DNA from 4 places in the Mesorhizobium sp. NZP2298 genome. Region 3 is predicted to be linked to each of the others. Evidence: predicted binding sites of a transcription regulator. Region 3 holds the regulator's gene; each other region holds the start of a gene.

Region 1 (5,256 bases), 3.5 Mb from region 3:
ATCTCCTGCAGGACGATGGCGCCGTAGGGCAGCAGCGAACGGCGGTTCTTCGAGACGCCTTCGATCCCCTTGACCTTCTCGATCTCGGCTTTGCCCACCTGCTTGAGAAAGTTCGCCGCACTGTCGGCTGATATCTCGTAATGGTGCATGACGCCGAGCGGGTAGTTCGTCATCTCCATGTGCAGCCGGGCCAGGTTTCGCCAGGTGCCGCCGACGGCGTAAAAAGGCCGGCCCTGCCCGCCCTTCAGCAGCTTGGCCCGCGCAAGCTCTTCGCGCGCGATCTTCTGCGCCTGAGTGAGCGAGTTTTTTGCCATGTCCTGCAGGCGCAGGCCACCGAGCGGCAGCGTTATGCCGTCACCGATCGCCTCGCCACTGACGTCGACCAGTTCGAGGCTGCCGCCGCCCAGATCGCCGGCGATGCCATTGGCCGGATGGAAGCCGGAAATGACGCCGAGCGCCGAATAATAAGCTTCCTGGCGCCCGCTGATCACCCGGATCTCGGTCTTGAGCACGTCCTCGGCCCGATGGATGAAATCGGGACCGTTGATCGCCTCGCGCGCGGCGGCGGTGGCCAAGACATACATATGCTCGGCGCCGGCCTGGTCGGACAGCGCGCGAAAGCGGCGGAACTCCTCCATCGAGCGCGTCACCGCCTCGGGGTCGAGTTTGCCGGTCGAGACGATGCCGCGGCCAAGACCGGCCAGCATCTTTTCGTTGAACAGCATGGTCGGCGAGCGCGCCAGCCCTTCATAGACAACGAGGCGGATCGAATTCGACCCGATGTCGATGATGGACAGCGGTCGGCGATCCTGCAGCCGGCCCTGGGAATCAGACAGCATCAGGTGGACGCTGCGGCGTTCTTCTTGCGGCGCTTGAACTGCGCGATGCGCCTGGGCGCATGCGACTTCAGCGCGTCACCCCGTCCGGACAGGCTCGGATTGGTCATGAAATATTCCTGCGCGTTGAACGGTTCCTCGCCCTCCTCCAGCACCACGCGCCGGGAGGTTCCATCAGCCAATACGTCGAAACTTTGCTGATTGTCCATGATATTGCCAAGCATGATCTGGCCGAGCACCTGTTCATGCACAGTTGGATTGGTGATCGGCACCATGGTCTCGACGCGACGATCGAGATTGCGCGGCATCAGGTCGGCCGAGGAAATGTAGACGATCGCCTCGTCCGACGGCAGGCCATGGCCGTTACCGAAGCAGTAGATACGGCTGTGCTCGAGGAAGCGGCCGACGATCGATTTGACCCTGATGTTTTCCGACAGGCCCGGCACCTGTGGCCGCAGGCAGCAGATGCCGCGCACGACGAGGTCGATCTCGACACCGGCGCGGCTGGCATCATAGAGGGCGTCGATGATGATCGGGTCGACAAGCGCGTTCATCTTCATCCAGATGCGCGCCGGCCTGCCCTCCAGTGCATGGGCGACTTCGTCGGAAATGTGCTGCAGGATGCGGTTCCGCAGCGTGAACGGCGAGATCGCCAGCCGCATTTCGGCGGTCGGCTCGGCATAGCCGGTGATGAAATTGAACAGCTGCGCGACGTCGCGGGCAATCGTCGGGTCAGTGGTGAAGAAGGACAGGTCGGTGTAGATGCGCGCGGTGACCGGATGATAGTTTCCGGTGCCAAGATGCACGTAATTGCGTAGCTTGCCATCCTCGCGCCGCACCACCAGCGACATCTTGGCATGGGTCTTAAGTTCGAGGAAACCGAACACGACCTGCACGCCGGCGCGCTCCAGGTCGCGCGCCCAGCGGATATTGGCTTCCTCGTCGAAGCGCGCCTTGAGCTCGACCAGTGCGGTCACCGACTTGCCGGCCTCGGCCGCGTCGACCAGCGCGCGCACGATCGGGCTGTCGTTGGAGGTGCGGTAAAGCGTCTGCTTGATCGCCACCACTTCGGGGTCGGCCATTGCCTGGCGCAGGAACTGCACCACCACGTCGAAGGATTCGTAGGGGTGGTGGACGATGATGTCCTTCTCGCGGATAGCGGCAAAGCAATCGCCGCCATGCTCGCGGATGCGCTCGGGAAAGCGCGGATTGTAGGGTGTGAATTTGAGGTCGTCACGGGGCACGGCGACGATCTCCGAGATCTGGCTGAGCGCCAGCGGTCCGGTCAGGACGCTGATGCGGCTCGATGACACGCCGAGTTCGCTGGCCACGAAATCGCGCAATTCGCCAGGCATCAGCTTGTCGAATTCGATGCGGATCACCGATCCGCGACGGCGGCGCTTCAGCGCGGTCTCGAACAGGCGTACCAGATCTTCCGATTCTTCCTCGACCTCGATATCGCTGTCGCGGATGATGCGGAAGGTGCCTGAGCCCTTGACCTCGTAGCCGGGGAACAGCTTGCCGATATAGAGCCCGACCGCCTCTTCCAGCGGGATGAAGCGGACATGGTGCTTGCGATCCGGAAGACGGATGAAGCGCTTCAGCGCCACTGGCAGGCGCAGGAGCGCGCTCATTTCCTCGCCGTTCTTGCGATGGCGAAGCTGCAGCGCCATCGAGAAGCCGAGATTGGGAATGAACGGGAACGGATGCGCCGGGTCGATCGACAGCGGGGTGAGCACCGGAAACACCTGGTCCTGGAAATGCTCTTCCAACCAGATCTTCTCGTCCTTGGTCAGAGCGTCGCGGGTGATGGTCTCGATGCCTTCCTTGTTGAGCAGCACAGTCAGCGCCGAAAGGCTCTTCTGCTGGTCTTCCTGCAGCCGTTCGACCTCGCGCAGCAGTTGTTCGAGCTGCTGTTCGGGAGTGCGGCCATCAGGGCTCTTCAGCACGATGCCCTCGCGGACCTGGCCGGCGAGGCCTGCGACCCGCACCATGAAGAATTCGTCGAGATTGGCAGCCGAGATCGAGAGGAAACGAACGCGCTCCAGCAGCGGATGATGGGTGTTCAGCGATTCCTCGAGCACGCGGCGATTGAACTGCAGCCATGAAAACTCGCGATTGACGAAACGATCGGGATTGCCGCCTTCCGGGCTCGCCGCTTCGACATTGATGAATTCGCTCTGCACCGGCTTCAGTTCGTTCATGGTTCCTGCTCTTTCCACCGCTCAGCCGGTTAACCGGCTTAACTTATCCTCTGACAGGCTTTTGCGACAGTTTCATTTCATCGATCTTGCAAAGAGACCTGTTATGATCCAGATGCATGCGAGACTGCGTTAAGGAGACGACGATGGCAGGCGGTTCCATTCCCCATTTCCAGAACGATGCGGGCCATCCGGCGATTGACATCGGCGTCAGGGAATTCATGTGCACGGGCGCCAACCCGCCTTTCGATCACCCGCATGTGTTTCTCGACATGGGCGACGACAATGAGAAGGTCTGCCCCTATTGCTCGACGCTCTACCGCTATTCGCCAAAGCTGAAGGCGACGGAAACGCTACCTGCCGGCTGCCTCTACATCGACCAAGCCGCCTGATTCCTTCGCGACGGACCTGATGGAAGACACGCGCTCCCGGCAAATCGTCATCGCCGGAGCGGGCGTCGCCGGGCTGACCTCGGCACTTGCTTTTGCTAGACGCGGCTATCCCGTGCAGGTGTTCGAGCAAGCGCCGCGCCTGGAAGCTGTGGGGGCCGGCCTCCAGCTTTCCCCCAACGCGACACGCATTCTGCGTGACCTCGGCGTACTCGACCGGCTGTTGCCGGCGGCGGTGCGGCCGGAGGCCGTGGTGCTGAAGGATGCGAGGACGTTGCGGGCATTGGCGCATGTGCCGTTGGGGCAGTCGGGTGAAGACCATTGGGGCGCTCCCTATCTCGTCGCGCACCGGGCCGACCTGCAGAGCGCGCTGATGGCGCGTGTTGCCGAGATGCCTGATATCCATCTCACCCTCGGGGCGCGTGTCCAAAGAATTGCGACTGGCAGCCATGGTGTCAGGGCGACCGTCGAGATCGGCGGCAAGACGGCGGAAGAACAAGGCTCCTTGCTGGTCGGCGCCGATGGCGTCTGGTCTTCTGTGCGCGGGCTTGTCGACGCAAAAAGGATGGCATCGCCAAGAAACCGTTTTTCGGGAGAGTTGGCCTGGCGCACCACCGTCGCTTCCGACAGCAGAGCCGGGCAGGCCTTCGCCGCGATCGGCGCAGCCGATTGCGTCACGACTTTCCTGCATCCGGGTTTCCACATGGTCGCTTATCCGGTCAGCAAGGGCGACGCATTCAACCTCGTCGCCTTCACCAAAGGCGAGCGCATTGCCGAGGGCTGGTCCGGCCATGCCGATCCCGGCATCCTCGCCGCCGCCATGCGCGGCACCGCGCCAGGGCTTGTGCAGCTGGTGGAAATGGCCGGCCCGTGGCTGACCTGGCCGTTGCATACCGTCGAACAGAAACAGCCCTGGACAACGCCGGCCGGCATTGCGCTGATCGGCGATGCCGCGCATGCGATGACGCCATTCGCGGCACAGGGCGCGGCGATGGCGATCGAGGATGCCGCGACGCTTGCCACTCTGGTCGCCGACTTCCCCGCCGATCCGCGACAGAGCCTGAGCATCTGGGAGAATCTGCGGCGGCCGCGCCTGGAGAAGGTGCTTAGACGCGGTGCGTTCAACCGGCTTGCCTGGCACGCCCGAGGCCCGGTGGCGCTGGCCCGCAACCTGGTGCTGGCGACGCGGCCGGCGCAGAAGCTCGCGGCCGATCTCGACTGGCTTTATGGCTGGGAGGAACCGAAGGTCGTCAGGCGGTAGGACGTCGAGACAAGTCAGCCCGATAGGTTGTCGGGACAGCACCTCCCTCTGTCCTGCCGGACATCTCCCCCACTGGGGGGATTTTGGCGGCTTTGGCGCCGGCGTCATCTTGGAAACGTTGCCGAGTCTCAATTATACAACCGCATCGACCACCCCAGCGACACCGGCAGCGGGTTCCACCAGCCGGTCCGCAGGCCAGCGGTACGCAGAGCGGCAGCGGTCCAGGTGTTGCATCCGACCAGCGCGTTGAAATGGCCGTTGGCTTCGAAAAAGCCGTCGAATTTTGAATAAGCGGCGTTCTGGACATGGATCGGACCGTTCAGTCCCTGCTGGAAACTGGCCTGGATGAAATCGAGCAACGCCGCGAACCGCTTCCCGTCAATGTCGAAGCCCGCGACATCCGGGTGTGGTTCGGCGATGGCGCCGGCGACATCGACATGCATCACCGAGGCATCGAGGGTCAGCGCCTTCATCACCGGACCGGCTTTGAGTTCGGACCAGGTCGGTGTTTCCAGATAGAAGGCGCGGCCTCCCCAGCCGAAGACGATGTAGCGCACCTCCGGACTATC
Region 2 (5,256 bases), 2.6 Mb from region 3:
GAAGCCGATATAGTGGGCCTCCATCGGGTCGTTGGTGGTGCGCTTGTCGTTCTTGATGAACTTGTGCCAGTCGGCGATGAACTTCTTGTTTTCGGGCGTGTCGACGCTCTCGAAATAGTTCCAGGCGGCGAGATGGCCGACCAGCGGCGCGGTGTCGAGACCGGCCAGTTCTTCCTCGCCCACCGAGAAGGCCATGACCGGGATATCCTCGGCCTTGATGCCCTGGTTGCCGAGTTCCTTGTAGAACGGCACGTTGGCGTCACCATTGACGGTCGAGACGACGGCGGTCTTCTTGCCGGCCGAGCCGAACTTCTTGATCGCCGAGACTTCGGTCTGCCAGTCGGAGAAACCGAATGGCGTGTAGTTGACCATGATGTCTTCGGCCGCGACGCCCTTCGACTTCAGGTAGGCTTCGAGGATCTTGTTGGTGGTGCGCGGATAGACGTAGTCGGTGCCTTCCAGCACCCAGCGCTTCACTGAGCCGCCATCCTCGCTCATCAGGTAGTCGACCGCCGGAATGGCCTGCTGGTTCGGCGCGGCACCGGTATAGAACACGTTACGCTCGCTCTCCTCGCCCTCATACTGGACGGGATAGAACAGGATGTTGTCGAGTTCGGAGAACACCGGCAGCACCGATTTGCGCGACACCGAGGTCCAGCAGCCGAACACCGCCGCGACCTTGTCCTTCGAAATCAGCTCGCGTGCCTTCTCGGCGAACAGCGGCCAGTTGGACGCCGGATCGACGACAACGGCTTCAAGCTTCTTGCCGAGCAGGCCGCCCTTGGCGTTCTGCTCGTCGATGAGCATCAGCATGGCATCCTTCAGCGTCGTCTCCGAAATCGCCATGGTCCCCGACAGCGAATGGAGAATGCCGACCTTGATCGTGTCGTCCGCCGCCTTGGCGGGAGCCGACATCAACAGGCCAGCGGCGACCACGCTTGCCGAGAACATTTTTGTTATTGTCGAGAAATTACCCCTCATACGGAAGACTCCCAAGCTGGTTGATTGCACCGCACCAATACAATGCAACCCCCATGCCAACCGCTGCCTGGACGCCAAAAAACGGCAAATAAACGAATATTATCAGATCGTTATTATATTAGGCGGAACAAACAAAGGAGAGCCGGTTAAAAATTGGTTGAGGGAAATTTGCGCAACGCACAAGGCATCTGCCTAATTTTCGCTCAATTCGACCAAATGCCTAGATTTTGATCGCAGCATACCGCGCGTGGACGACAAATGTTGCGATACGGCACAAAAATGGGGCAAGCTCGCGTCTCAACCGAGCGACGCCATGGCATCCCTGATTTCACGCATTTCTATCGGCATAGTGCTTCTGTCCACGGCAACCGGGGCCGCAAGGGCCGATTTCAGCGACGGCAAGATGCCTGATGGCACCTATCACTGCGAAGTCTACCTGCTCGGCATGTTCCTCAACCTCGGCGACATCACCATCAAGGGCAATGTCTACACTGGTCCGGTCACCTTCGGGGCCGCCCAGCAGGGGTACAACTACCAGATGGATGCAAACGGCGTGATCTCCTGGCTGGGACCGCTCGGTGGCTATACGGCTGGCGGCAACTCGCTGTCGCTGACCCAGGCAACGCTGGACGGCCAGAGCCCGCCCTCCTTCGACATCATCATGAAGCAGCCCGATGGTGCCTTCACGGCATCGACCTGCACCAAGGCAGACAATCCGTAGGCCTCGCCTTGGCGGGCGCGGCCTGCAGGCCCTCCCCGCCCTCTCATGTCATCTGGATGTTGCCGAAGCTGGATAGGCAGCGGTGCGCCGTCACCCATCCACATCGAGAGGCAGACACATGGCCAACTTCCCGTTTTCATCCTCCCCTGTCATTCGCGAAATCATCGCCGAGCGCGTCTCGCGCCGTACGCTCCTAAAAGGCGGCCTCGCTTCCGGCGCGCTGATCGCCGGCGGCAGCTTTGTCGGCTCGTTGTTCGCCGGCGAAACGCATGCCACCGCGCTTTCCACGCTGGGCTTTCCCGAACTGAAGCGGGTCTATGACAAGACCCATGCCGCCGCCGAAGGCTATGAAACAACAATCGTCGCACGCTGGGGCGATCCGCTCGTCGCTGGTCTCCCGGATTTCGACGGCAACACGGTCGCGGCCGCCGAACAGGAAAAGCGTTTCGGCTACAATTGCGATTACATCGCCTTCCTGCCGTTGCCCAAGGGCTCGGTGAACTCCGATCACGGCCTGCTTTGCGTCAACAACGAATACATCTCGCCCAATGTCATGTTTCCCGGCATGACCGAGGACGACGCCGGCAAGACGATGAGCAAGGAGCAGGTCGATCTCGGCCTTGCGGCGATGGGCCACTCGATCGTCGAGGTCATGTTCAAGGACGGCAAGTGGCAAACCGTCGAGGACAGTCCGCTCAATCGCCGCATCACGGCCAACACCGAGATGACCGTTTCCGGGCCGGCAGCCGGCCACGCGCTGCTCAGGACGTCCGCCGACGCGACCGGCACGAAGGTGCTCGGCACCAGCTACAATTGCAGCGGCGGCTTTACCCCCTGGGGCACCGTGCTGACTTGTGAGGAAGGCGTTTCCGACCTGTTCGGCGGCGATCCGAAGAAGGCACCGACCGCTGACATTCTCGACCGCTATGGCTTTGATGGCTCCGACATCTACGGCCGTGGCCGTTTCCATGACCGCTTCAACATCGACAAGGAGCCGAACGAGCCGAACCGCTTCGACTGGGTGGTCGAGATCGACCCTTATGATCCCCAATCGAAGCCGGTGAAGCGCACGGCCCTTGGCCGCATGTCGCATGAGGCCTCCACGGTCGTCCTCAACAAGGACGGCCGCATCGTCGTCTACATGGGCGACGACGACTATTTCGAATACATGTACCGCTACGTCTCGAACAAGGCTTACGACAAGGCGAACCCGGCTTCCGGCAACGGCCTTCTGGACGATGGCGTGCTCTCGGTCGCCCGTTACGACGCCGATGGCTCGCTGACATGGCTGCCGCTGGTTCATGGTCAGGGCAAGCTCACCGCCGAGAACGGCTTCGCCGACCAGGCCGAGGTGCTGTTGAAGACACGGCTGGCGGCGGACGCGCTCGGCGCGACCCCGATGGACCGGCCGGAGGACATCGAGACCAATCCGGTCACCGGCCGCGTCTACGCCGTCATGACCAAGAACAAGAAGCGAGACGAATCCAAGGTCAATCCGGCCAACACGCGGCCCGAAAACCTCTGGGGTCATATCGTCGAGCTGATCCCGCCCGGGGGCCGCGGCGCCGAGGCCGACCATACCGCCGACAAATACGCTTGGGACCTGTTCGTGCTCTGCGGCAATCCAAAGGACACCAAGGTCGGCGCAACCTTCCATCCCGAGACGTCGGACAATGGCTGGTTCGTCTGCCCTGACAACATCACCTTCGACCCGGCCGGCCGGCTCTGGGTGGCGACCGACGGCGCCAATGATTTCGGCCTGCCGGACGGCGTCTATGGCGTCGACACGGAAGGTGCGGCGCGCGGCTTGCCGAAGCTCTTGTTCACCTGCCCGCATGGCGCGGAAGCGACCGGCCCTTGCTTCACGCCGGATGGCACGACGCTGTTCCTTTCGGTGCAGCACCCCTCCGAGGATGCCGAAACACTCGACAAGGCGCAGTCCCTGTGGCCAGATTTCCGGGACGGCCAGCCGCCGAGGCCATCGGTGGTCGCCATCCGTCGCAAGGACGGCCAGCCGGTCGGGGCATAAGGTTCCAGCACAAAAAAAGGCGCGGAACCCGGTCAGGTTCCGCGCCAGCAGGCAGTCGGGAGGTTAGATGGTCTTGGCCGACATCTGGGCGGCGATGTAGTCGGCCTGGCGGATCGCCAGCGACACGATGGTCAAGGTCGGGTTTTCCGCGGCACCTGTCGTGAACTGGCTGCCGTCCGACACGAACAGGTTCTTGATGTCGTGCGTCTGGCCATGCTTGTTGACGACACCATCGGCCGCCTTCTCGCTCATCCGGTTGGTGCCGAGATTGTGGGTCGAGGGATAGGGCGGCGTCGGGAAGGTGCGCGTTGCGCCGACCGCCGCGTAGAGCGCCGAGGCCTGCTTGTAGGCGTGGTCGCGCATCGCCGTGTCATTGGGATGGTCATCGAAATGCACGTCGGCGATCGGCATGCCATGTTCGTCTTTTTCGTCGGCATGCAGTGTGATGCGGTTTTCCTCGCGCGGCATGTCTTCGCCGACAATCCACAGGCCGGCCATGTGGTCATAATGGTCGAGCGCCGTGGTGAAGGAGCGCCCCCAGCCGCCTGGGTTCAGGAACGCCGCCATGAACGGCAGGCCGAGGGAGAGCGTCTCGAACTCATAGCCGCCGACGAAGCCACGTGACGGATCATGCCGCGCCTCGTCGCGGATGATGCCGGCCATGGTGGTGCCGCGATACATATGCACCGGCTTGTCGAAGATCGCGTAGACCGAGCCCGTGGTGTGGCGCATGTAGTTCTTGCCCACCTGCCCTGAGGAGTTGGCCAGGCCATGCGGGAATTTGCTCGATTCGGAATTGAGCAGCAGGCGCGGGCTTTCGATCGAGTTGCCGGCCACCGCGACGATGCGAGCCTTCTGCTCCTGCAGCTTGCCGTCTTTGTCGGCATAGACGACACCCGTCACCTTTCCCGACGCATCATGGTTGATCTTGATCACCATGGCGTTCGGTCGGACTTCAAGATGGCCTGTCGCCTCGCCCTTGGGGATTTCGGTGTAGAGCGTCGACCATTTGGCGCCCCATTTGCAGCCCTGGAAGCAGAAGCCGGTCTGCTGGCAGGAGTTGCGGTCGTCGCGTTCGACGGAGTTGATCGCCATGTTGCCCGTATGGCATTCCTTGTAGCCGAGCTTGTCGGCGCCCGCCTTGAGAACCTTGAAGTTGTTGTTGCCCGGCAGGCGCGGCCAGTCATTGGTGCCTGTGACGCCCATCTTGGCTTCCGCCTTGGCGTAGTACGGCTCCATTTCGGCCAGCGTCACCGGCCAATCGAGGAGGTTCGCACCCTTCACCTTGCCGTAGGTGGTCGCCGTCTTGAACTCGTGCTCCTGGAAGCGAAGCGAGGCCCCGGCCCAGTGCGTCGTCGAGCCGCCGACCGATTTGACGATCCAGGCCGGCAGGTTGGGAAAATCCTTCGCCACGCGCCAGTCACCCGATGTGGTGCGCTTGTCCTTCCAGGCGAGTTGGGCGAACGAATCCCATTCGTCGTTGATGAAGTCCTCATACTCGTGACGGGCGCCCGCCTCGAGGATG
Region 3 (5,256 bases):
GACGTGTTCGATACGGTGCCGTCTGTGCTGAAGGAATCGGCCTATGGGATCGGCTGCACGACCTGGGAGGTCACGCGCCGGGTCGTCATTCCCTACACGCGCATCGGCATCATGGGCGGCGTCATGCTGGCTCTCGGCCGCGCGCTTGGTGAAACAATGGCGGTGACCTTCGTCATCGGCAACGCCCACCGCATCAGCACTTCGCTGTTCGCGCCGGCAACGACCATCTCGGCGACCATCGCCAACGAATTCACCGAAGCCGTCGGCGATCTCTACACCTCCTCGCTGGTCGCGCTCGGCCTGATCCTGTTCGTTATCACCTTCCTGATCCTTGCCATCGCACGCTATATGCTGATGCGCATCGATGCCCGCACGGGAGCCTGACCGATGTCGATAGCCGCATCGCTTCACCACAGCCGCAAGCGCAAGAATGGCGTGATGATGACGCTGTGCGTCGTCGCCGCCGGCATCGGCTTGGCCTGGCTGGCGCTCATCCTCGGCGCTCTGCTCTACAAGGGCCTCGCGGGCGTCAATCTTTCGGTCTTCACGGAAATGACGCCGCCACCCGGCGACGCCGGCGGCCTGCTCAATGCCATCTACGGCAGCGTGGTGATGACGGTCATCGCCGTTATTGTCGGCACGCCGATCGGCGTGCTGGCGGGCACTTATATGGCCGAGTACGGCCGCTTCTCGAAGCTCACTACCGTGGTGCGCTTCATCAACGACATCCTTCTGTCGGCGCCATCGATCATCATCGGCCTGTTCGTCTATGAGCTGATGGTGCGGCCGATGGGGCATTTCTCGGCGATCGCCGGTGCCGTCGCGCTGGCCATCCTGGTCATCCCGGTCGTCGTGCGCACCACCGAGGACATGCTCAATCTGGTGCCGAACGCGTTGCGCGAAGCCGGCACCGCGATCGGCGCGCCGCGCTGGGTGGTCATCCGTTCGGTTGCCTATCGCGCGGCACTTTCGGGCATCGTCACCGGCATATTGCTGGCTATCGCCCGCATCTCCGGCGAGACCGCACCCCTTCTTTTCACGGCGCTGAACAACCAGTTCTGGTCCAGCAATCTCAACGCTCCGATGGCCAGCCTGCCAGTCACCATCTTCCAGTTCGCTCTCAGTCCCTACGAGGAATGGCAGCAACTGGCCTGGACCGGCGCACTCATAATCACATTGACGGTTCTCGCGCTCAGCATCTTCGCGCGCAGCCTGACCGGACGCAGAGAGGACAAATGAGCCAGATGTTGTCTCCAGACATGACGATCGCCGCCGAGGCGGCGGCCAAGGCCAAGATCGAGGTCAAGAACCTCAACTTCTACTACGGCCAATCGAAGGCGCTGAAGGATATCACGCTGTCGCTGCCTGAGCGCAGCGTCACCGCCTTCATCGGCCCTTCCGGCTGCGGAAAGTCGACGCTGCTGCGCGTCTTCAACCGCATCTACGAGCTCTACCCCAAGCAGACCGCCGAGGGCCAGGTGCTGCTCGACGGCCAGAACATTCTCGACCGCTCGCAGGACCTCAACCTGCTGCGCACCAAGATCGGCATGGTGTTCCAGAAGCCGACGCCCTTCCCGATGTCGATCTACGAGAACATCGCCTTCGGCGTCAGGCTCTATGAGAAGATCAGCAAGGCCGAGATGGACGGTCGTGTCGAGCAGGCGCTGAAGCGCGCCGCTTTGTGGACCGAGGTCAAGGACAAGCTCAATGCCAGCGGCCTCAGCCTGTCGGGCGGCCAGCAGCAGCGGCTGTGCATCGCCCGCACGGTGGCGGTGAAGCCGGAGGTCATCCTGCTCGATGAGCCGGCCTCCGCGCTCGATCCGCTGTCGACCGCCAAGATCGAGGAACTGATCGACGAGCTGCAGGCCGACTACACGATCGTCATCGTCACCCACAACATGCAGCAGGCGGCGCGCGTCTCGAAGCAGACCGCCTTCATGTATCTGGGCGAACTGGTCGAGTTCGACCGCACCGAGAAGATCTTCACGTCGCCTCGCGAGAAGCGCACGCAAGACTACATCACCGGCCGCTTCGGCTGATCGCACGCATTACGAGGACCAGGATCATGGCCGAACACACAGTCGCAGCCTTCGACGAGGATCTCGGACAGATCAGCAGGCTGATCAGCGACATGGGCGATCTCGCCGGCTCGATGGTCGGCGGCGCCACCAAGGCGCTGCTGAATTCCGACAACGCGCTGGCACAGCGCGTGGTCTCCGACGACGCCATCATGGATGCGCGCCAGCGCGAACTCGACGATCGCGCCATCACGCTGATCGCCAAGCGCCAGCCGATGGCAGACGATCTGCGCCATGTCGTCGGGTCGATCCGCATGGCTGGCGACCTCGAACGCATTGGCGACCTTGCCAAGAACATCGCCAAGCGCGTCGGCACCGTCGGTCTCACCGCAACGCCGCGCGACCTGTCGCATTCCATCGACGCCATGGCGCAGCTGGTGCTGATCCAGGTGCAGGGCGTGATCGAGGAGTATGCGGCGCGCGATGCCGCCGCGCTTGCGAAGCTGCGCGCCGACGACGAACGCATCGACGTCAAATACACCTCGGTGTTCCGCGAGCTGCTGACCTACATGATGGAGGATCCGCGCAACATCACCGCTTGCACGCATCTGTTGTTCTGCGCCAAGAATCTCGAACGCATCGGCGACCATGTGACCAACATCGCCGAGAACGCGTACTATGTCCTGACCGGCACGCAACTGCCCGCCAACCGCCCCAAACAGGACGAGACGGCGATGTCGGCGCCGGCGGCTTGAGCGTTGGAGCGGTTCATCGTTTCGCGGAAACGCCGAACCGCTCTATCTCTTTGTTTCACGCAATTCAGGATGGAAAACCGTTACATATTTTTCCCGGGATTGCTTTAGAGGTGACCAGTCAATGATCGCACCACGCATCATGGTGGTGGAGGACGAGGAGCCGCTCGGCGTGCTCCTCCGCTACAATCTGGAATCGGAAGGCTATCAGGTCGAGGTGGTAACCCGCGGCGATGAAGCCGAAATCCGGCTGCAGGAAAACGTGCCCGATCTTCTGGTGCTCGACTGGATGGTGCCGGCGGTGTCCGGTATCGAACTCTGTCGCCGGCTAAGAATGCGGCCCGAGACCGAACGGCTGCCGATCATCATGCTGACGGCGCGCGGCGAGGAGAGCGACCGCGTGCGTGGCCTTTCGACCGGTGCCGACGATTATCTGGTCAAGCCGTTCTCGACGCCGGAATTCATGGCGCGCGTCAAGGCGCTGCTGCGCCGCGCCAAGCCCGAAGTGCTGTCCAGCGTGCTCAAGGTCGGCGACATCGTGCTCGACCGTGAATCGCATCGGGTCTACCGCAAGAAGAGCGAGATCCGGCTCGGGCCGACCGAATTCCGCCTTCTGGAATTCATGATGCGCCATCCCGGCCGCGTGTTCTCGCGCAGCCAGTTGCTCGACAATGTCTGGGGTGAGACGATTTATATCGACGAACGCACCGTGGACGTGCATGTCGGCCGCCTGCGCAAGGCGGTCAACAATGGCCGCATGCCCGACGTCATCCGCACCATCCGTGGGGCAGGCTACGCGATCCGCGAGGATTAAAGGAGCGCTCAGCCGGCGCGAGTGCGAAAGATAATAACGGCAAACATCAATACGCCCGCGAAAACCAGCAAAGATGATGCCGCGACAACGGAAGTCCACGCGGCGACTTTCCACTGTCTCCTGCGTCGGCGTCGCTCCGATCACACGGCATGGATGTCGCGATTGCCGAAGCCGTCAATGGTTTGGGACGCTCAGTCAAGCGGTTGAGACGCGCAGTCACGGCGCCCGGCCGTGCCTTTCCGGAAGTCCAGGGCGTTCCGCGCGGGTTTCAGGCAACGCTCTTTCCAGCACTCCCTCTTGCCTGCGCGCCCGGCGCGAAGATCTCCTGATCGACGAAGGTCAGTGCGCGCATGGCGCAGCCCTCGCGGATCAGGGGGAGTTCGTTCGGTTCGGTGTCGAACGAAATCGATTTCGAGTGCTGGCCGCCGGCGGTCTGAGCAATCGCCTCGCGCAATGCCGGCTCGATCAGGTCGAAGGCGGCGGCGCTGACGCCGACCATGGCCACGGGTGCGGGATCGATCAGCGCGAACAGGCTGCCGAGGCCATAACCCAGTGCTTCGCCGGCCTTGCGATAGGCTTCGCGCTCGGGCCCGGCCCGTTCCCGTGCCGTCGTCGCCAGTGCCCGCATCTGCGTGTCGCTGACGTCGGCGACCGGTTCGGTGTCCTCGCCAAGCTGCCTGGCATTGCGCCAGATGGCGTAGTTGCCGGCATAGGCCTCGACGCAGCCGCGCCGCCCGCAGCGGCAGAGTGCGCCGCCTGGCCGATGGATCATGTGGCCGAACTCGCCACCCGACGAATGGGTGCCGGTGAACAGCTCGCCCTTCAGCACCAGGCCCATGCCGATGCCGTGCGACAAAAGGATGGCGATGAAGTCGTCGCGGTAGCGTTCGGGGTCGCGCCAGCGCAGCGCCACCGCCATCATGTTGCAGTCGTTCTCCATGGTGGCCGGGATGCCGAACTCGGCTTCCAGTATGTCGGCGAAGGCGATGTCGGTCTGCGGTGTGATCGGCGACCACAGCATGGCCCTGGCCTTGGTGTCGGTTATGCCCTGGATCGCCAGTGCGATACGGGCGACACTGCGCACGTCGATATCGGGATCCTCGAGGCGGCGCCGTACAATGGCGACGCATTCACCGATCAGCGCCTCGCGCGACATGGTCAGCGTGTCCAGCCGGCGCTGTTCCTCTGATATCACCTGGCCGGCATAGTCGATGACGGCGACGGACAGGAAATTCAGCGACAGCACGACGGTCATGATGGCCGCGGCCTCCGGGTTGAGGCCGAGGCCGACCTGTGGCCTGCCGCGTTTGAGCGTACCGGCCTCGCTCGGCTTGCCCTCGGCCAGGATGCCTTCGCCGATCAGGTCGGAAGAGATCGCCGATATGGTCGAATGGCTGAGGCCGGTGGTCGCGGCGATCTCGGTGCGCGAGGGTTGGCCGGCCCGGCGCACGGCCGCAATCACCATGGCGCGGTTGCGCCGGCGCAGATCGTCGTGGCGGATTCCGACCGACATACTTTCCCACATCCTCCCGGTCGCCGCGGTTCTTCCTGCCCCTCGAACACTGCCGGCAACTGGGGCAAATACTGGCAGAAGCGGCCGGTGCTGTCATTTATTTATTGCGGGGCTCGAAAAAAAGTCCGCGACACCTCAAGATCCATCAGAATCGATGTT
Region 4 (5,256 bases), 370 kb from region 3:
CCTGCAGCAGCGCGCCATGGTCAGGGAAGCGCAGAAGATCATCGACGATCTCGGCTTCGATCTGCCGGCGCATGTCGTGCTCGGCGACCTCACCATCGGCCAGCAGCAGCTGATCGCCGCCGCCCGCGCCACCGTGCGCGGCACGAAATTCCTGATCTTCGACGAGCCGACCGCTTACCTCACCCGCAAGGAGGCCGACCAGCTCTTCACCCTGATCCGCCGGCTGAAGGGCGAAGGCGTGACCATCATCTACATCAGCCATCGCATGGAGGAGGTGTTCGAGCTCGCCGATCGCGTCTCCGTGCTGCGCGACGGCACGCTGGTCGGCACCAGGAACATTGCCGAGACCAACGACGCGGAACTGGTCAAGATGATGATCAACCGCTCGATCGAGCAGGTCTATCATAAGGAGCATTTCACCCCCGGCGCTGCAATCGTCGAGACCAGGAACCTGTCGGGCAAAGGCTTCGAAAATGTCTCGATGACGGTCCGCGCCGGCGAGATCATCGGGCTCTATGGCCTGATCGGCGCCGGCCGCAGCGAGTTCGTCACCACGCTTTACGGCCGCCACCGCAAGTCGGCGGGCGAGATTCTGTGGGAAGGCAAGCCGGTTCAGGTCAACTCCGAGCATGACGCGATCAAGCTCGGCATGGCGCTGGCGCCGGAAAGCCGCCGCGACCAGGGTCTTTGCCTCAATCTGCCGGTCGGCCTCAATCTCAACCTGCCGATCTACAAGCGCATCTCCAGCAATTTTTTGATCTCCAACACAAAGGAGAAAGCCGAGGCCGACCGCCAGATCGCCGGCCTCCGGATCAAGACGCCGACACGCGGCGCGCTGGCGTCCAGCCTTTCCGGCGGCAACCAGCAGAAGATCGTCATCGGCAAATGGCTGGCGCATGGCGCCAAGCTGTTCATCTTCGACGAACCGACCGTCGGCGTCGATGTCGGCACCAAGGCCGAGATCTACCGCCTGTTCGGCGAGTTGCTGTCGAAGGGAGCGGGCATCATCCTGATCTCGTCCTATTTGCCGGAGGTCTACGAACTGGCCGACACGCTGCACGTGTTCCGGCGCGGCAAGCTGGTGGCCACGCATGGGTTCCACACCGCCAGTCACGAGGACATTCTCACGCAGGCGCTCGCTGAGAAACAAGAAAAACTGGGAGGACAGACATGAGCATCGAGGCGATCCCCGCCGAAAAACCGAAGCGCAACTACAACGTCCTGTTCGGACTGACGCTGCTGGCGCTGCTGGTGCTGCTCTGGATCGTCCTTTCGCTGGCGACGCCAAGCTTCGCTTCGGGCAACAACATCGCCAATCTTCTGCGCCAAGGCTCGATGATCGCCATCATGGCGGTCGGCCAGACCTTCGTCATCATCACCGGCGGCATCGATCTTTCGGTCGGCGCGGTAGTCGGCTTCGCCACCGTCGTCGTCGCGATGATGATCAATGCCGGCTTCCCGATCTGGCTCGCCATTCTGGTGACACTGCTGGTCGGTGTCGCCATCGGCATGTTTCACGGCTTCGGCATCGTCAAGATGGGCCTGCCGCCCTTCATCATCACGCTGGCGACGCTGACTTCGCTGCGCGGCATCGGCCTTTTGATGACCAACGGCAATTCGATCAACATCAACAGCGACACATTCACCGCCTTCTCGCGCAATTCCTTCATCGGCATCCCCAATCTGTTCTGGATGGTCATCCTGGTCGGGATCCCAGCCTACATCTTCCTTCATCACAGCCGCTGGGGCCGGTATCTCTTCTCGGTCGGCTCGAACGCCGAAGCCTCGCGCCTGTCCGGCGTCAACGTCCAGCGCACAATCTACATGGCCTACACGCTGTCGGGCCTGTGCGCGGCCTTCGTCGGCGTGCTGCTTGCCGCCCGCATAGGCATCGGCAACCCGACCCAGGCCGAGGGCTGGGAACTGCAGGCGATCGCTTCGTCGGTCATCGGCGGCACTTCGCTGTTCGGCGCCGTCGGTTCGGTGCACGGCCCGCTGCTCGGCGCCTTCATCCTCGCCACCATCAACAACGGCGCCAACCTGCTCAACGTCAACTCGTTCTGGCAGCGCATCATCACCGGCGCGCTGATCATCATCATCGTCTACTTCGACGGGCTGCGCCGCCGCGGCAAGTAGACCGACCCGCAATCGATCGCCGGCCCGACTTGACCGCCGGGCCGGCGATTCCATTAAGGACTGGATTGAAACATGAAAGCCGTCGTCTGCCGCTCGCCCGGCGAGCTTGTCCTGGAAGACCGCCCGGCGCCTGGCGCCCCGCCCGCCGGCTGGGCGCTGGTCGCGGTCAGCCATGTCGGCATCTGCGGCACCGACTACCACATTTTCGAAGGCAAGCATCCGTTCCTGGCCTATCCCCGCATCATGGGCCACGAAGTGTCGGGAACGATCGTCGAGACCGGCGGAGGTGTCGGGCTTGCCGTTGGCGAGCCGGTCGTCATCAACCCCTATCTGTCCTGCGGCAAGTGCATCGCCTGCCGGCACGGCAAGCCCAATTGCTGCGTCAGGATCGAGGTGCTCGGAGTCCATCGCGACGGCGCCATGTGCGAACGCATCCTGGTCCCGGCGCAGAATCTCTATCCGGCAAACGGCCTGTCGTTGGCCGATGCCGCCGCCGTCGAGTTCCTCGCCATCGGCGCGCATGCCGTGCGGCGTGCGCGGGGCGAGACCGGTGCCCGCACGTTGGTCATCGGCGCTGGCCCGATCGGCCTCGGCACCGCCATCTTCGCCCGCATAGCCGGGCTCGACGTAACACTGCTCGACATGAGCAGTGAAAGGCTGGCCTTCGCCGAAAACGAACTTGGCTTCCAGGCTCTTGACGGGTCACGTGGCCCAGTCTCGGATCTGGTCAGGGAGGCGACATCAGGCGAAGGCTTCGATGTGGTCTTCGACGCCACCGGCAACACCCAATCGGTGCAGTCGGCCTTCGCTCATGTCGCCCATGGCGGCACACTGGTGCTGGTCAGCGTCGTCAAGGACGACATCGTCTTTTCCGACCCCGAATTCCACAAACGTGAAATGACATTGATCGGCAGCCGCAATGCGCTGCGCGCCGACTTCGACCATGTAGCCGCCTCGATCCGCAACGGCGCCGTGCCACTGGCCAAGCTCGTCACCCACCGCACATCGCTTGCCGATACGCCGCGCGATCTCGCCCGCTGGGCACATGAAAAATCCGGCCTGATCAAGGCTGTGATCGAGGTGGGGTAGCCGGCCGCCGCCGACTCACAGCGCCGACAGTTTCAGTTCCACCCGTTCCGCCGGAAAGCGCGATTCCGAAAACTGGATCGGCTGGCCGTCTGGCGTGACGTTGACGGCGACCGTCACCAGCACGATGGCGCCGGGCTGCAGATCGAGGTCGGCTAGGTCGGCCGCATCGGCGTGGCGCGCCGACAGCATGGTCGATTGGCGGAGATAGTCGTCTATGCCGAAACGAGCCAGCGACGCGGTGATCGAGCCGGTGTCAGCCATCGCCTTGTCGATGCCGGCAAAGCGCTTGGCCTCGAACCATCCGGCAGCGCGCGACACCGGCCGTCCATCGGCTTCGCCCCGGGTTTCCAACCTGATCACCTCAGCCCCCCTGGCCAGGCCAAGCCCCTCGGCGACACGCTGGCTGGCCGGCTCAACCGATGAGGCGAGCAGCACGATATGCCGTTCCGACGTCTGCCCTTGCAGGCCTGTCGAAAAGCGTGTGCGCGCGCCGATCGGATAGGACAGCCGCTTGCGCGACAAGACGAAGGTGCCGCGCCCCTGCTCGGCCCGCAGCACGCCTTCCTGCACAAGCGCCGATATGGCGCTGCGCACCGTGTGACGGTTGACGCCATAGCGCTCGGCGAGCGCCACCTCCGGCGGCAGCGCGGTATTCTCGGCGAAATCGCCGGTGGCGATCGCCTGCAGGATTCTGTCGGCGATCTGACGCCACAGCGAGACGCCGCTGCGCCGTTCGATACTGTCGGCTTCCTGTCGTCCGATCATGAATTTGCCCCCGCCTTCCATCGCCTGTCATCCACGCGTCATGGACTCGCGTTAGGTAATATGTATAATTTGTATAGTTGTCTATATCAATAGACAAATTTGGCAAAGAGGAATGCTGCTGATGCGAGGACAGGAAGCCCGCGACCAGGCCGAACGCAAGGCCGCCATGGCGACTTTGGCGCAATCGAGCGGCGACGACATCGTCCGGCTCTGGAACGAGGCCGGCCTGCCTTCGCAAGCCGAACTGCTGCGTGGCCCCGAGACCGGGCTGGTGACGCTGCGCGGCCGTATCGGCGGCGGCGGCGCGCCATTCAATGTCGGCGAGGCGACCGTCACCCGCGCCACCGTCCGGTTGTCGTCCGGTCAGGTCGGCCATTGTTACGCGCTTGGTCGCGACAAGCAGAAGGCAAAGCTGGCGGCAATAGCCGACGCGCTGTGGCAAGACCCTGCCAGCCGCGCCGAAGTCGAGACCAGGCTGATCGCGCCTCTGCGGTCGGCGCTTGCCGCTGCCAACGAAAAACGCCGCGCCGAGACGGCGGCAACGAAGGTGGATTTCTTCACCATGGTTCGCGGAGAAGACTGATGGATATCCAAGCACAATCGATCGAGGGCGGCTTCGCCGATCCCGTCTTCAACGCCCAGACCGTGTTCCGCGCAATCATGGATGCGATGGCGCGGCCAGGCAGCGTGCAGCCTTTGCCGGCCCTGGCCCGACCGCCGGCGCCGCTCTCGGCAACGTCAGGCGCGGTGGCACTGGCGCTGTGCGACAACGACACGCCGCTCTGGCTCGACCCAGCCCTGCACACCTCCGCCGCGATCGGCTCCTGGCTTGGTTTCCACACCGGCGCGCCGCTCGCCAACACACCCCCCGACGCGCATTTCGCCTTTGTCGCCACTCCGGCCGAGATGATGGCGCTCGACGGTTTTGCGCAAGGAACGCAGGACTATCCCGACAGGTCGACCACGCTGATCCTGCAAGTCAGCGACCTGACCTCAGGCGCTCCACTGCTGCTCGAAGGCCCCGGCATCGAAACCAGCGCCGTGATCGCGCCGGCACAGATGCCGCGTCATTTCATCGAGCAGTGGAAGCAGAACAACAAGCGCTTTCCGCGCGGCGTCGACATCATCCTCGCCACATCGCAAGGCATAGCCTGCCTTCCGCGCACGACACGTATCAAGATGATGGAGGCTTGAACATGTATGTCGCGGTAAAGGGCGGCGAGGCCGCAATCGCCAATGCCCACAACCTTCTCGCCGACCGCCGGC

Evidence for each region. The regulator PhoB, encoded in region 3, activates phosphate uptake and scavenging genes when phosphate is short. The targets are predictions, from matches to a motif close to TGTCATNNANCTGTCAT.
Region 1: EB231_RS24520 (RNA degradosome polyphosphate kinase) is a predicted target of PhoB. The motif match lies at 3,104-3,120, and genes of this name have one in related genera.
Region 2: EB231_RS19930 (PhoX family protein) is a predicted target of PhoB. The motif match lies at 1,749-1,765, and genes of this name have one in related genera.
Region 4: phnF (phosphonate metabolism transcriptional regulator PhnF) is a predicted target of PhoB. The motif match lies at 4,016-4,032, and genes of this name have one in related genera.

What each region holds. Positions count from the first base shown of each region.
Region 1 covers NZ_CP033365.1:5,053,725-5,058,980, forward strand. The annotation lists gene ppx (exopolyphosphatase) at 1-839, opposite strand, end outside; gene EB231_RS24520 (RNA degradosome polyphosphate kinase) at 839-3,040, opposite strand; gene EB231_RS24525 (zinc-finger domain-containing protein) at 3,184-3,429, shown strand; gene EB231_RS24530 (FAD-dependent monooxygenase) at 3,449-4,687, shown strand; gene EB231_RS24535 (TIGR02117 family protein) at 4,816-5,256, opposite strand, start outside.
Region 2 covers NZ_CP033365.1:4,130,865-4,136,120, reverse strand. The annotation lists gene urtA (urea ABC transporter substrate-binding protein) at 1-981, opposite strand, end outside; gene EB231_RS19935 (hypothetical protein) at 1,295-1,702, shown strand; gene EB231_RS19930 (PhoX family protein) at 1,821-3,731, shown strand; gene EB231_RS19925 (GMC family oxidoreductase) at 3,795-5,256, opposite strand, start outside.
Region 3 covers NZ_CP033365.1:1,514,856-1,520,111, forward strand. The annotation lists gene pstC (phosphate ABC transporter permease subunit PstC) at 1-384, shown strand, start outside; gene pstA (phosphate ABC transporter permease PstA) at 388-1,239, shown strand; gene pstB (phosphate ABC transporter ATP-binding protein PstB) at 1,236-2,039, shown strand; gene phoU (phosphate signaling complex protein PhoU) at 2,066-2,773, shown strand; gene phoB (phosphate regulon transcriptional regulator PhoB) at 2,895-3,584, shown strand; gene EB231_RS07375 (ROK family protein) at 3,853-5,097, opposite strand.
Region 4 covers NZ_CP033365.1:1,885,938-1,891,193, reverse strand. The annotation lists gene EB231_RS09175 (sugar ABC transporter ATP-binding protein) at 1-1,174, shown strand, start outside; gene EB231_RS09170 (ABC transporter permease) at 1,171-2,136, shown strand; gene EB231_RS09165 (zinc-binding alcohol dehydrogenase family protein) at 2,209-3,225, shown strand; gene phnF (phosphonate metabolism transcriptional regulator PhnF) at 3,241-3,990, opposite strand; gene phnG (phosphonate C-P lyase system protein PhnG) at 4,112-4,573, shown strand; gene phnH (phosphonate C-P lyase system protein PhnH) at 4,573-5,184, shown strand; gene EB231_RS09145 (carbon-phosphorus lyase complex subunit PhnI) at 5,187-5,256, shown strand, end outside.